3 linked regions of the Methanothermobacter thermautotrophicus str. Delta H genome follow. The protein of the gene in region 1 binds, or shares a complex with, the protein of each later gene. Links are inferred from orthologs where the notes say so. Each region holds a gene or a part of one and is shown in the gene's direction. Other genes may lie near its edges.

Region 1 (3,057 bases):
GAGACAGGCCTTGATGTTGAAATCAAGGACCTCCTCGGGGTCTACTCCGACCCCCGGAGGGATCCCCGCGGGCACACCGTGAGCGTATGCTTCACCGCGAGGGTAGTGTCCGGTGAACCGGAGGCCGGTTCAGACGCTGCAGACATTGGAATATTCCACATCGAGGATATAGATGATCTTGAACTCGCATTTGACCACCGGAAGATTCTGGAGGATTTCAGGAGCAGATACCGGGAATAGATTGATGAGGAATGCACCCGTGTTCCACTAAAAAATCATTCTGCAGCATATCATGACCTTCAGTCACAATCAAAATTATTATAAATGTCCTTGTAGAAAAACTTTAGAAATCAAAAAGGTTTCAGTTTCTCTGACCAGGAGGAAGAAGATGGAGTTTTGTCCTAAGTGCGGAGCTGTAATGTTTCCATCCGAGGGAAAATTTAAGTGTCAGTGTGGCTATGAGAAGGATATCACAGATAAGCTCAAAGACAAGTACCGCGTCTCAGAGGAAGTTGAGGCAAAGGAGACCATAATATTCACAGGTGATGATGTAAATACCCTCCCAACAACGAGGGTTGAATGCCCGAAATGTGGTAACATGGAGGCCTTCTGGTGGCTGCAGCAGACAAGGAGGGCTGATGAATCAGAGACACGGTTCTTCAGATGTACCCGCTGCAAGCACACCTGGAGGGAATATGACTGAAAAATGGTGAGCAGATGTCTGATGAAGGCCCCGATGATGGTAAGAAAGGCAGGTATTCAGAAAGGCTCAGGGGTTTCCTTGCCCGGGTATGGGAGGAGTTACAGGAGGATGAATCAGAGCACGGCTTTCCGGTGACCCTCATAATGGAACACCGTGACGATATACTGAGGTACAGTGCAATGGTACTTGGTGTCATGCTTTTGCTGACAGGTATCGTCACCATAATGGGGTCATCTGACCGTGTTGTTGACAATGTGGTCTCAGGCGAGAACACGGTCATCGCAGCATTCCTCATCCTCACGGGTCTCCTGCTGGTGGGGGCCTTCATGGTCCATAGCATCATAGGGGGCACACCCCTTGAGGGGTTCTATAAACAGGTGAAGAAGGCTGAAAGAGGGGAAGAGAAAGAAGAAGAGGAATAGTATATAAATCATGACCCCAATATCTAGCTATATAGGATAAGGAGGACGAAAATGTTCAAGGCAGAATTGAATGACCCTAACATTTTAAGGACGAGCTTCGATGCCATATCATCCATCGTTGACGAGGTTCAGATACAGCTTAGCGCCGAAGGCCTGCGCCTGGACGCCCTTGACAGGTCCCACATCACATACGTGCACCTCGAACTGAAGGCCGAGCTTTTCGATGAGTACGTCTGTGATGAACCAGAGAGGATCAACGTGGACACAGAGGAACTCATGAAGGTCCTCAAGAGGGCAAAGGCAAATGACAGGGTCATACTCTCAACCGACGAGGGAAACCTGATAATCCAGTTTGAAGGGGAAGCAGTAAGGACATTCAAGATAAGGCTTATCGACATCGAATATGAAACCCCAAGTCCTCCTGAAATTGAGTATGAGAATGAGTTCGAGGTGCCATTCCAGCTCCTCAAGGACTCAATAGCTGACATAGACATATTCTCAGATAAGATAACCTTCCGTGTAGATGAGGACCGTTTCATAGCCTCAGCTGAGGGAGAATTTGGAGACGCCCAGATTGAATACCTCCACGGCGAAAGGATAGATAAACCTGCAAGGAGCATATACTCCCTTGATAAGATCAAGGAGATGCTCAAGGCAGACAAGTTCAGTGAGACAGCAATAATCAACCTGGGAGATGACATGCCCCTCAAACTGACCCTGAAGATGGCAAGCAAAGAGGGTGAACTCAGCTTCCTCCTTGCTCCAAGAATAGAGGCAGAGGAATAACTTAAAGGTGAGGAATGGGGTTGGACGAATTCTTTCAGAAACTGAGGAGGATTCAGAAAAAGGAGAGATCTGAAAGCGGCCTTGCAAGGGTGGGGGATGACTTCTATGAGAGGGTTCACAGTTACATAGAGGACCTCCTTGACGCCGTTGGCAATGACCCCTTCGCCAAGGAACACTACCTCATAAGGGACACCCAGAGGATAGCCACGGAGATCTGCGAGAGAAGGGAGCACAAGATAACTGATAGTGCCGTCATGAACGTCCAGAGGTCATACCACCTCTTCAATGGCAGGCCACAGTTCGACCTCCAGGATACAACCCCCCTCAACATGACACCAGAGGAGGAGGAGCTCTACTTTTCACTGGTAGAAACCCTGAGGGAATTCAGGGCGAGGATAATCCCCTCAATAGATGTTGAATCCGGTACCAGGGATTCAGGGGCGAAAGATGATGCCCCCAGGAAGGACGTTCTGGATGGCCCTGAACTTCTCGCTGACCCCTCAAAATCCGTAAAAACCGATAAAGGGGTTAAAGGGCGGGAGGAGGATATTGAAACGGTGCTGATATTTGAGGAGGTACCTGCCAGAATAATGGGTGTGGATGAAAAGGTATACGGTCCATTCCGGCCGCAGGACATAGTCACGCTCCCATCACTGAATGCAAACGTCTTCATAAATGCAAAGAAGGGTCGGAGGATAAGGTATTCATAGGCAGCAGGCTTTAAAATGGTTAGATTGCTCTCCTATTCTCTGAAGATCAGGTACTCTGCAATGAAACTGATGGATCAACACGGATTAGCAGTTTAAGGTTCAGTGAACCACCAGGTGGTGTCACATACAAAGGTATAAATAGAGATTTGAGATATACTAACCCAGTATAAAAAAGTTCAGTTATTTTAAAGGCTTACTTTTTCACTTACGAGGTGATTAGATATGAAGATTCCTAAGGAAAGAAGAACTTACTGTCCAAACTGTAGAAAACACACCGTTCACGAGGTACTGGAATCAAAGAGGAGAAAGGCCAGTGAACTTAAGTGGGGTCAGAGGCAGTTCAGACGTGTCACTGCCGGTTACAGGGGTTACCCACGTCCACTCCCATCAGGTAACAAACCCGTTAAGAAACTTGACCTCAGGCTCAAATGCAAGG
Region 2 (2,925 bases), 310 kb from region 1 along the record:
ATGCACCAACGGCCGGTACGAGGACCTGAAAATCGCCGCAGAGGTTATAGGCGACAGGAGGGTCCATGAGGATGTGAGGTTCATAGTCTCGCCGGCATCAAGGGAGATCTACCTTAAGGCACTGGAGGATGGTATAATAGAGACCTTCATCAGGGCAGGGGCGATAGTCTGCAACCCTGGCTGCGGCCCGTGCCTGGGGGCCCATATGGGAGTCCTTGCCCCGGGGGAGGTCAGCATAGCAACAACCAACAGAAACTTCAGGGGAAGGATGGGTGACCCTGCATCCAGCGTCTACCTGGCCAACCCGGCAGTCGTCGCAGAATCCGCCATTGAAGGGGTAATAAGCGCCCCTCAACAGGAGGCAGGAAATGGATGTTAATGTCATGGAGGAGATTGAACGTATTGAGAGGCTCATAGGGAAACTCTCAAACACCCAGAAGATACTGCTCTCAACAGACGGCTCGGTAACAAGGATACTTGACGTTCTGCGGGGAACAGTGACCATAAGGACCCTGAAACAGGAATTCATACCCTGCAACCAGGAAATAGCAGATAAGCTCAACATCTCCATGGGAGACCCTGTGAACTACAGGGTTGTTGTCATAGGAAACAGGGAGCCCCTCATACATGCAGTATCATACATCCCCCTCTCAAGGCTCGACGATGGGTTCAGGGAGGATCTCATAAGGGCCGATGTACCCATAGGGAGGATCCTGAAGAAGCATAACATAGAGTCAAGGAGGGAGATAGAGGTCCTTGACATTGAGAACCCGGACCCCCAGCTGAGGGAGATCTTTGGGACAGACTCCCCGATGCTCACAAGGACCTACAATATCATCCATGAAGGTGAGGTTCTCATAAGGATAAAGGAGACCTTCCCCTTCGAATGGTTCAGGGAGGAGTTTTAGAGATTCACCGGGTGTTCATATGGGAGTTAAACTCAGGGATGTTGTATCACCCCGCAGGATACGCCTTGAGGACCTTAGGGGAAGAACGGTCGCAGTCGATGCAGCCAACACACTCTACCAGTTCCTATCAAGCATAAGGCAGAGGGATGGAACACCCCTCATGGATTCCAGGGGTAGAGTAACATCACACCTCAGCGGCATACTCTACAGGACGGCCGCGGTCATGGAGAGGGAGATAAGGGTCATATATGTCTTCGATGGAAGGTCCCACCACCTCAAGGGCGAGACCGTGAGCAGGAGGGCTGATATCCGGAAGAAATCTGAGGTTGAGTGGAAGAGGGCCCTTGAGGAGGGGGACATTGACAGGGCGAAAAAATATGCTGTAAGGTCCTCAAGGATGTCCTCAGAAATACTGGAGAGTTCAAAGAGGCTCCTGGAACTTCTGGGAATACCCTATGTACAGGCACCCGGTGAGGGGGAGGCTCAGGCATCATACATGGTTAAGATGGGCGATGCATGGGCCGTGGCATCCCAGGACTATGACTGTCTCCTCTTTGGCGCCCCAAGGGTTGTAAGGAACCTCACCCTCAGCGGAAAACTTGAGGACCCCGAGATCATTGAACTGGAGTCCACCCTCAGGGAACTCTCAATCAGCCACACACAGCTCGTGGATATGGCACTACTCGTCGGGACTGACTTCAATGAGGGTGTAAAGGGGATAGGCGCAAGGAGGGGACTCAAACTCATCAGGGAGAAGGGCGACATTTTCAAAGTCATCAGGGACCTTGAAGCTGACATAGGTGGCGACCCCCAGGTTCTCAGGAGGATCTTTCTGGAGCCAGAGGTTTCAGAGGACTATGAGATCAGGTGGAGAAAACCTGACGTGGAAGGTGTTATCGAGTTCCTGTGCACTGAACACGGCTTTTCAGAGGACCGTGTGAGGGCTGCACTTAAAAAATTTGAGGGTGCATCCTCCACCCAGAAGAGCCTGGAGGACTGGTTCTGAAAGCATTAATTTTTATGAAGCACCCCACTTCCTGACATCATCGAGGCCGGCTTCATCAAGGAATCCCCTTTTTCTGCAGAATTCAGTGAGCCGCCTGTAGGATGGGTGGGCTGAGAGTGTCCTGCTATCCCCTATTATTATGAGCTTGCGTCTGGCACGGGTGAGTGAAACGTTTAGACGCCTTAAATCCTTCAGAAACCCTATACTGCCATTCCGATTGCTTCTGACCATTGAGATTATTATAACATCCTTCTCACGTCCCTGGAATCCGTCAACACTGTTCACCTCAACATCTATCATGGATGAGATGAGGTCCACCTGGTCATCGTAGGGGGTTATTATACCGATCTCCTCAGGTTTAACACCCATCCTCATGAGTGAACGGGAGATTATAACTGCAAGGTCCGCTTCAAGGGGGTTCTGTATTGAGGTTGAACCCTTTAGCCTGCGCTCACAGCCATCCAGTCCTGAAGTGTCAATGAAGAGGACGGGGTCGGGATCTGCGAGTTTCTGGCAGATATCGGAGTCAGGGACATCCTCGATGATATCCCTGATGGATATATCCTCAAGGGATGGATGGGCCCTTATCCTCCCATCATAGAATTCACGGTTGGGGAACTCCATTATGGCCGGGTGCATGCGGTACTGGCAGTTCAGCATCCTGGATCTGCCCGGGTGGCGTTTGATAAGTTCTTCAAAGAGTGTCCTCTCAAGTTCGGATGCATCTCTGCTGAGTATTGTGGGTGGGAGCTGCCTGTGATCCCCTGCCAGTATGAATCTTGGGGCCCTTGCAAGGGGTATGAGTATGCTTGGTATTGTGGCCTGGGATGCTTCATCGACGATGGCGACATCGAACCTTAAGCCATCTATGTACTCGAGGGCTGCAGATGAGTTGGTTGAAAGGACAACCTGGCTCTCCCGGAGTATCCTGTCAGCGATTCTCATCTCTGCCTCCTGAAGCTTACTGTGGAGGTCATCTATCCTCTGGTTTGTCTCTATCCAGCGGGCCAT
Region 3 (2,808 bases), 250 kb from region 1 along the record:
AGATAAATTTGATATCTACAAGATCCCATCAGTGGTGGCTGTGAAGAAGGATGACCCATCATATGTTCTTGCAGTGGGTGAAGAGGCAAAGATGATGCTCGGAAGGACTCCTGAGGATATAATTGCAGTGAGACCCCTCAGGAAGGGTGTTATTGAGAGCGTGGCCCAGGCAGAAGCCCTCCTGGTCTATGCAATGGAGATGGGTGCCGGTGACTCTGATTCCATAGACAGGATAGTTATAGGCATACCCGGGGACGCATCGGAGGTTGAGAGGAACGCTGTTGAGGAGATAGGGAGGAAGGCCGGCGCCAACTATGTCCTGGTCATAAGTGAGGGTCTTGCAGCGGCCATAGGGGCAGGTCTTCCAATAGCCGAGGCATCAGGTACCATGGTAATTGACATCGGCGCCGGTTCAAGTGACATCGTGGTGATATCCCTGGGTGGAATAACCGATATCCAGACCATCAGAGTTGGTGGAGACGACATAGACAGCAACATAGTTGAACTCGTTAAGGAGAAATTCAATGTTGAGATAGGTATCCATGAAGCAGAAAAGGCAAAGATAGAGGTCGGGATGGTCAAATGTGATGAGGACCTTGAAAACCTCAAAACCGTGGTCATAGGAAAATGCATGGAAACCAACAAACCCAAAAAGGTCGAAATCGATTCAGAGATGGTTGCAGAGGCAGCGGAGCCAGTGGTGAATGGTATTGTTAAATCCATCGCAGAGGTCCTTGAGAGACTCTCACCGGAACTCATATCCGGGGTTTACAACAAGACAGTTGTTGTTGGTGGAACCTCACAGCTGAGGGGTTTGAAGGAGAGGATCTATGATGAGGTGGGCATCCCTGTTGAGATATCAGATGACCCCATGACAGTGGTGGCCAAGGGAGCCGCAATAGTTGCTGCAGAGCCAAGGGCCCTTGAACCAGAGGTAAGGCTCAAGGCCATGAAATAATCATTCTTTTTTTGATTTGAAGGGGCCTCCAGCAGATGAAGGTTCTTGGTATTGATGAGGCCGGGAGGGGACCGGTGATAGGCCCCCTGGTTGTGGCGGGTGTGATGATCCCTGAGAGGAAGTTCTCCATACTCCGCAAGATGGGTGTGAAGGACTCCAAGAAGCTCACACCCGAGAGGAGACGGTTCCTTGCAAGGAAGATAAGAAGAATCGCCAGGGTATTCACGGTTAAGATCTCGGCCTCTGACATTGACAGAATGCGTGAAAGGGGCTTCAACCTGAATGAGATAGAGAAGATAGCCATAAAGAGGATAATACCAGAGGCCCAGCCAGACCGTGTGATCATTGACTCGGTGGATGTTAAGCCAGAGAGGCTTGAGGAGGAGATCAGGTCACACTTCGGGGAAATTGAGGTCACTGCAGAGCACGGTGCAGATACAAGGTACTACCCTGTGGCCGCAGCATCCATAATAGCCAAGGTTGAAAGGGACCTTGAAATAGAGAGCATACAGAAGAAGAACAGGAAACTCGGGGATATTGGGTCCGGTTACCCCTCTGACCCACGTACCCGGGAATTTCTTGAATCATTCACCTATGATGAACTGCCAGACTTTGTCAGGAGGTCATGGGCAACCGTTCAGAAGAAGAAGCAGTGAATTAATGGAACACTAAAGATTTTGGTGACCTCAGCATTTCATGGCGATTAAGATCATGGTGTTCCTTTAACTGTGATTGAGACCATGATACTCTTTAACCGTGTAGCCGGATTAAAACCACTATTCTTAAATACCCATTGATTTTTAAATATCCACCAGGTGAGGCAGAAAAATGTTTCTCGATCCAGTTATCAACTTCTTTGGCACGGTACTTGAGATGTTCCGCAGCGGTGGTGTTATCACCTACCTCATAGCAGCAATCGGAATCTATGGATTCATCACAGCACTTGAGAAGATACACTACCTGAGGAAAATTTCACGTGTAAGTACGCCCCAGATAATAGGGGCCGTCAATGAGTCCATGGAGAAGGGAGGGGCCCTGGAGGCCCTCAGAGAGATAGGTCAGTACCAGAACCCGGTATCAAAGATAATATCAGAGGCCCTCAAGATAGGGTACCGGAACCGTTCAGAGGTGGAGGACGCCATGGAGCGAGTGTTCATCGTGGAGATGAGTAACATGACCCGGGGCCTCGGCACCCTGAGGACCATCATAGAGGTGGCCCCGATGCTGGGTCTGATAGGGACTGTTATAGGGATCTGGTACACCTTCAGGGCCCTTGGGGTTAACGCTGACCCTGCTGCAATGGCTGAGGGGATCTATGTGGCCCTGATAACAACCATCCTTGGACTTGCCGTCGCCATCATCCTGATGCCACTCTACTCCTACATAACAGGAAGAATCGATGATGAGATTGACAAGATTGAACTCATAAAGAAGATGACCAACTGGGGCTACGCCGTTATGAGGATAAGTGTTGAGGGGAATGTGGACGACGTTGTGAAGGCACTCATGGAATCTGATGGTGTGGTGAGTGTCCGGGTTGTTGATGAACCCGACGCCAACGTGGTTGTGGCGTTCAAGCCAAGCATGCTTGAGAAGAGCATAAACAATATTATAATTGAAAGGTGCGGTAAGAGTGCCGAGATCATTGAGAGTAAACTGAGACAGTGATAGGATGGCTCTTGACACAGAAAGGTACAGGAACAAGATCCACGGTAAGCCCAGATTCAACATGGTCCCATTCATTGATATACTCTTCACGATACTGATCTTCCTTGTTGTGACAGCAACATTCTCTGGAGGCGGAACTGGAGAGGCCTCTGGAAAACCTGAGATAAGTGAAAACACAGGAC

The links. The genes of interacting proteins can lie anywhere in the genome.
Region 2: the proteins of pcn (region 1) and fen are in contact, whole or in part, in a crystal structure (PDB 1RXZ), measured with the Archaeoglobus fulgidus proteins. The link is inferred for Methanothermobacter thermautotrophicus str. Delta H from one-to-one orthologs. Residues at the interface, in WP_010877842.1 of Archaeoglobus fulgidus: Asn43, Val44, Ala45, Met46, Pro120, Arg121, Pro123, Leu125, Gln151, Met192, Ser194, Asn218, Tyr219, Pro220, Ile237, Leu238, Ala239, Pro240, Arg241, Ile242, Glu243, Ser244; in WP_010877775.1 of Archaeoglobus fulgidus: Lys326, Ser327, Thr328, Gln329, Ala330, Thr331, Leu332, Glu333, Arg334, Trp335, Phe336.
Region 3: the proteins of pcn (region 1) and rnhB are in contact, whole or in part, in a crystal structure (PDB 3P83), measured with the Archaeoglobus fulgidus proteins. The link is inferred for Methanothermobacter thermautotrophicus str. Delta H from one-to-one orthologs. Residues at the interface, in WP_010877842.1 of Archaeoglobus fulgidus: Val39, Ala42, Asn43, Val44, Ala45, Met46, Leu125, Asp168, Ser194, Asn218, Tyr219, Pro220, Ile237, Leu238, Ala239, Pro240, Arg241, Ile242, Glu243, Ser244; in WP_010878125.1 of Archaeoglobus fulgidus: Ala74, Ile178, Ala179, Ile183, Arg190, Ser195, Asn196, Leu197, Arg198, Gln199, Lys200, Thr201, Leu202, Asp203, Phe205.

What each region holds. Positions count from the first base shown.
Region 1 is NC_000916.1:1,184,551-1,187,607, reverse strand. What follows is about bases 61-3,043. They hold pcn (proliferating cell nuclear antigen (pcna)), read left to right. Parts: upstream 61-1,176; coding sequence 1,177-1,911; downstream 1,912-3,043. Other genes in these bases: MTH_RS06250 (50S ribosomal protein L44e), read left to right, coding at 2,844-3,043; MTH_RS06255 (hypothetical protein), read left to right, coding at 1,932-2,621; MTH_RS06265 (hypothetical protein), read left to right, coding at 718-1,125; MTH_RS06270 (transcription factor S), read left to right, coding at 389-703; MTH_RS06275 (NUDIX domain-containing protein), read left to right, coding at 61-240. In the rest of the region: more of MTH_RS06275, read left to right, coding at 1-60; more of MTH_RS06250, read left to right, coding at 3,044-3,057.
Region 2 is NC_000916.1:1,496,623-1,499,547, forward strand. The notes cover bases 70-2,920. They hold fen (flap endonuclease-1), read left to right. Parts: upstream 70-927; coding sequence 928-1,914; downstream 1,915-2,920. Other genes in these bases: hacA (homoaconitase large subunit), read left to right, coding at 70-379; MTH_RS07820 (chorismate pyruvate-lyase family protein), read left to right, coding at 369-908; MTH_RS07830 (IGHMBP2 family helicase), read right to left, coding at 1,927-2,920. In the rest of the region: more of hacA, read left to right, coding at 1-69; more of MTH_RS07830, read right to left, coding at 2,921-2,925. UniProt on the Methanocaldococcus jannaschii protein: Structure-specific nuclease with 5'-flap endonuclease and 5'-3' exonuclease activities involved in DNA replication and repair.
Region 3 is NC_000916.1:934,428-937,235, reverse strand. Bases 70-2,803 are described here. They hold rnhB (ribonuclease HII), read left to right. Parts: upstream 70-993; coding sequence 994-1,614; downstream 1,615-2,803. Other genes in these bases: MTH_RS04830 (ExbD/TolR family protein), read left to right, coding at 2,631-2,803; MTH_RS04835 (MotA/TolQ/ExbB proton channel family protein), read left to right, coding at 1,787-2,626; MTH_RS04845 (rod shape-determining protein), read left to right, coding at 70-958. In the rest of the region: more of MTH_RS04845, read left to right, coding at 1-69; more of MTH_RS04830, read left to right, coding at 2,804-2,808. UniProt on the Methanocaldococcus jannaschii protein: Endonuclease that specifically degrades the RNA of RNA-DNA hybrids.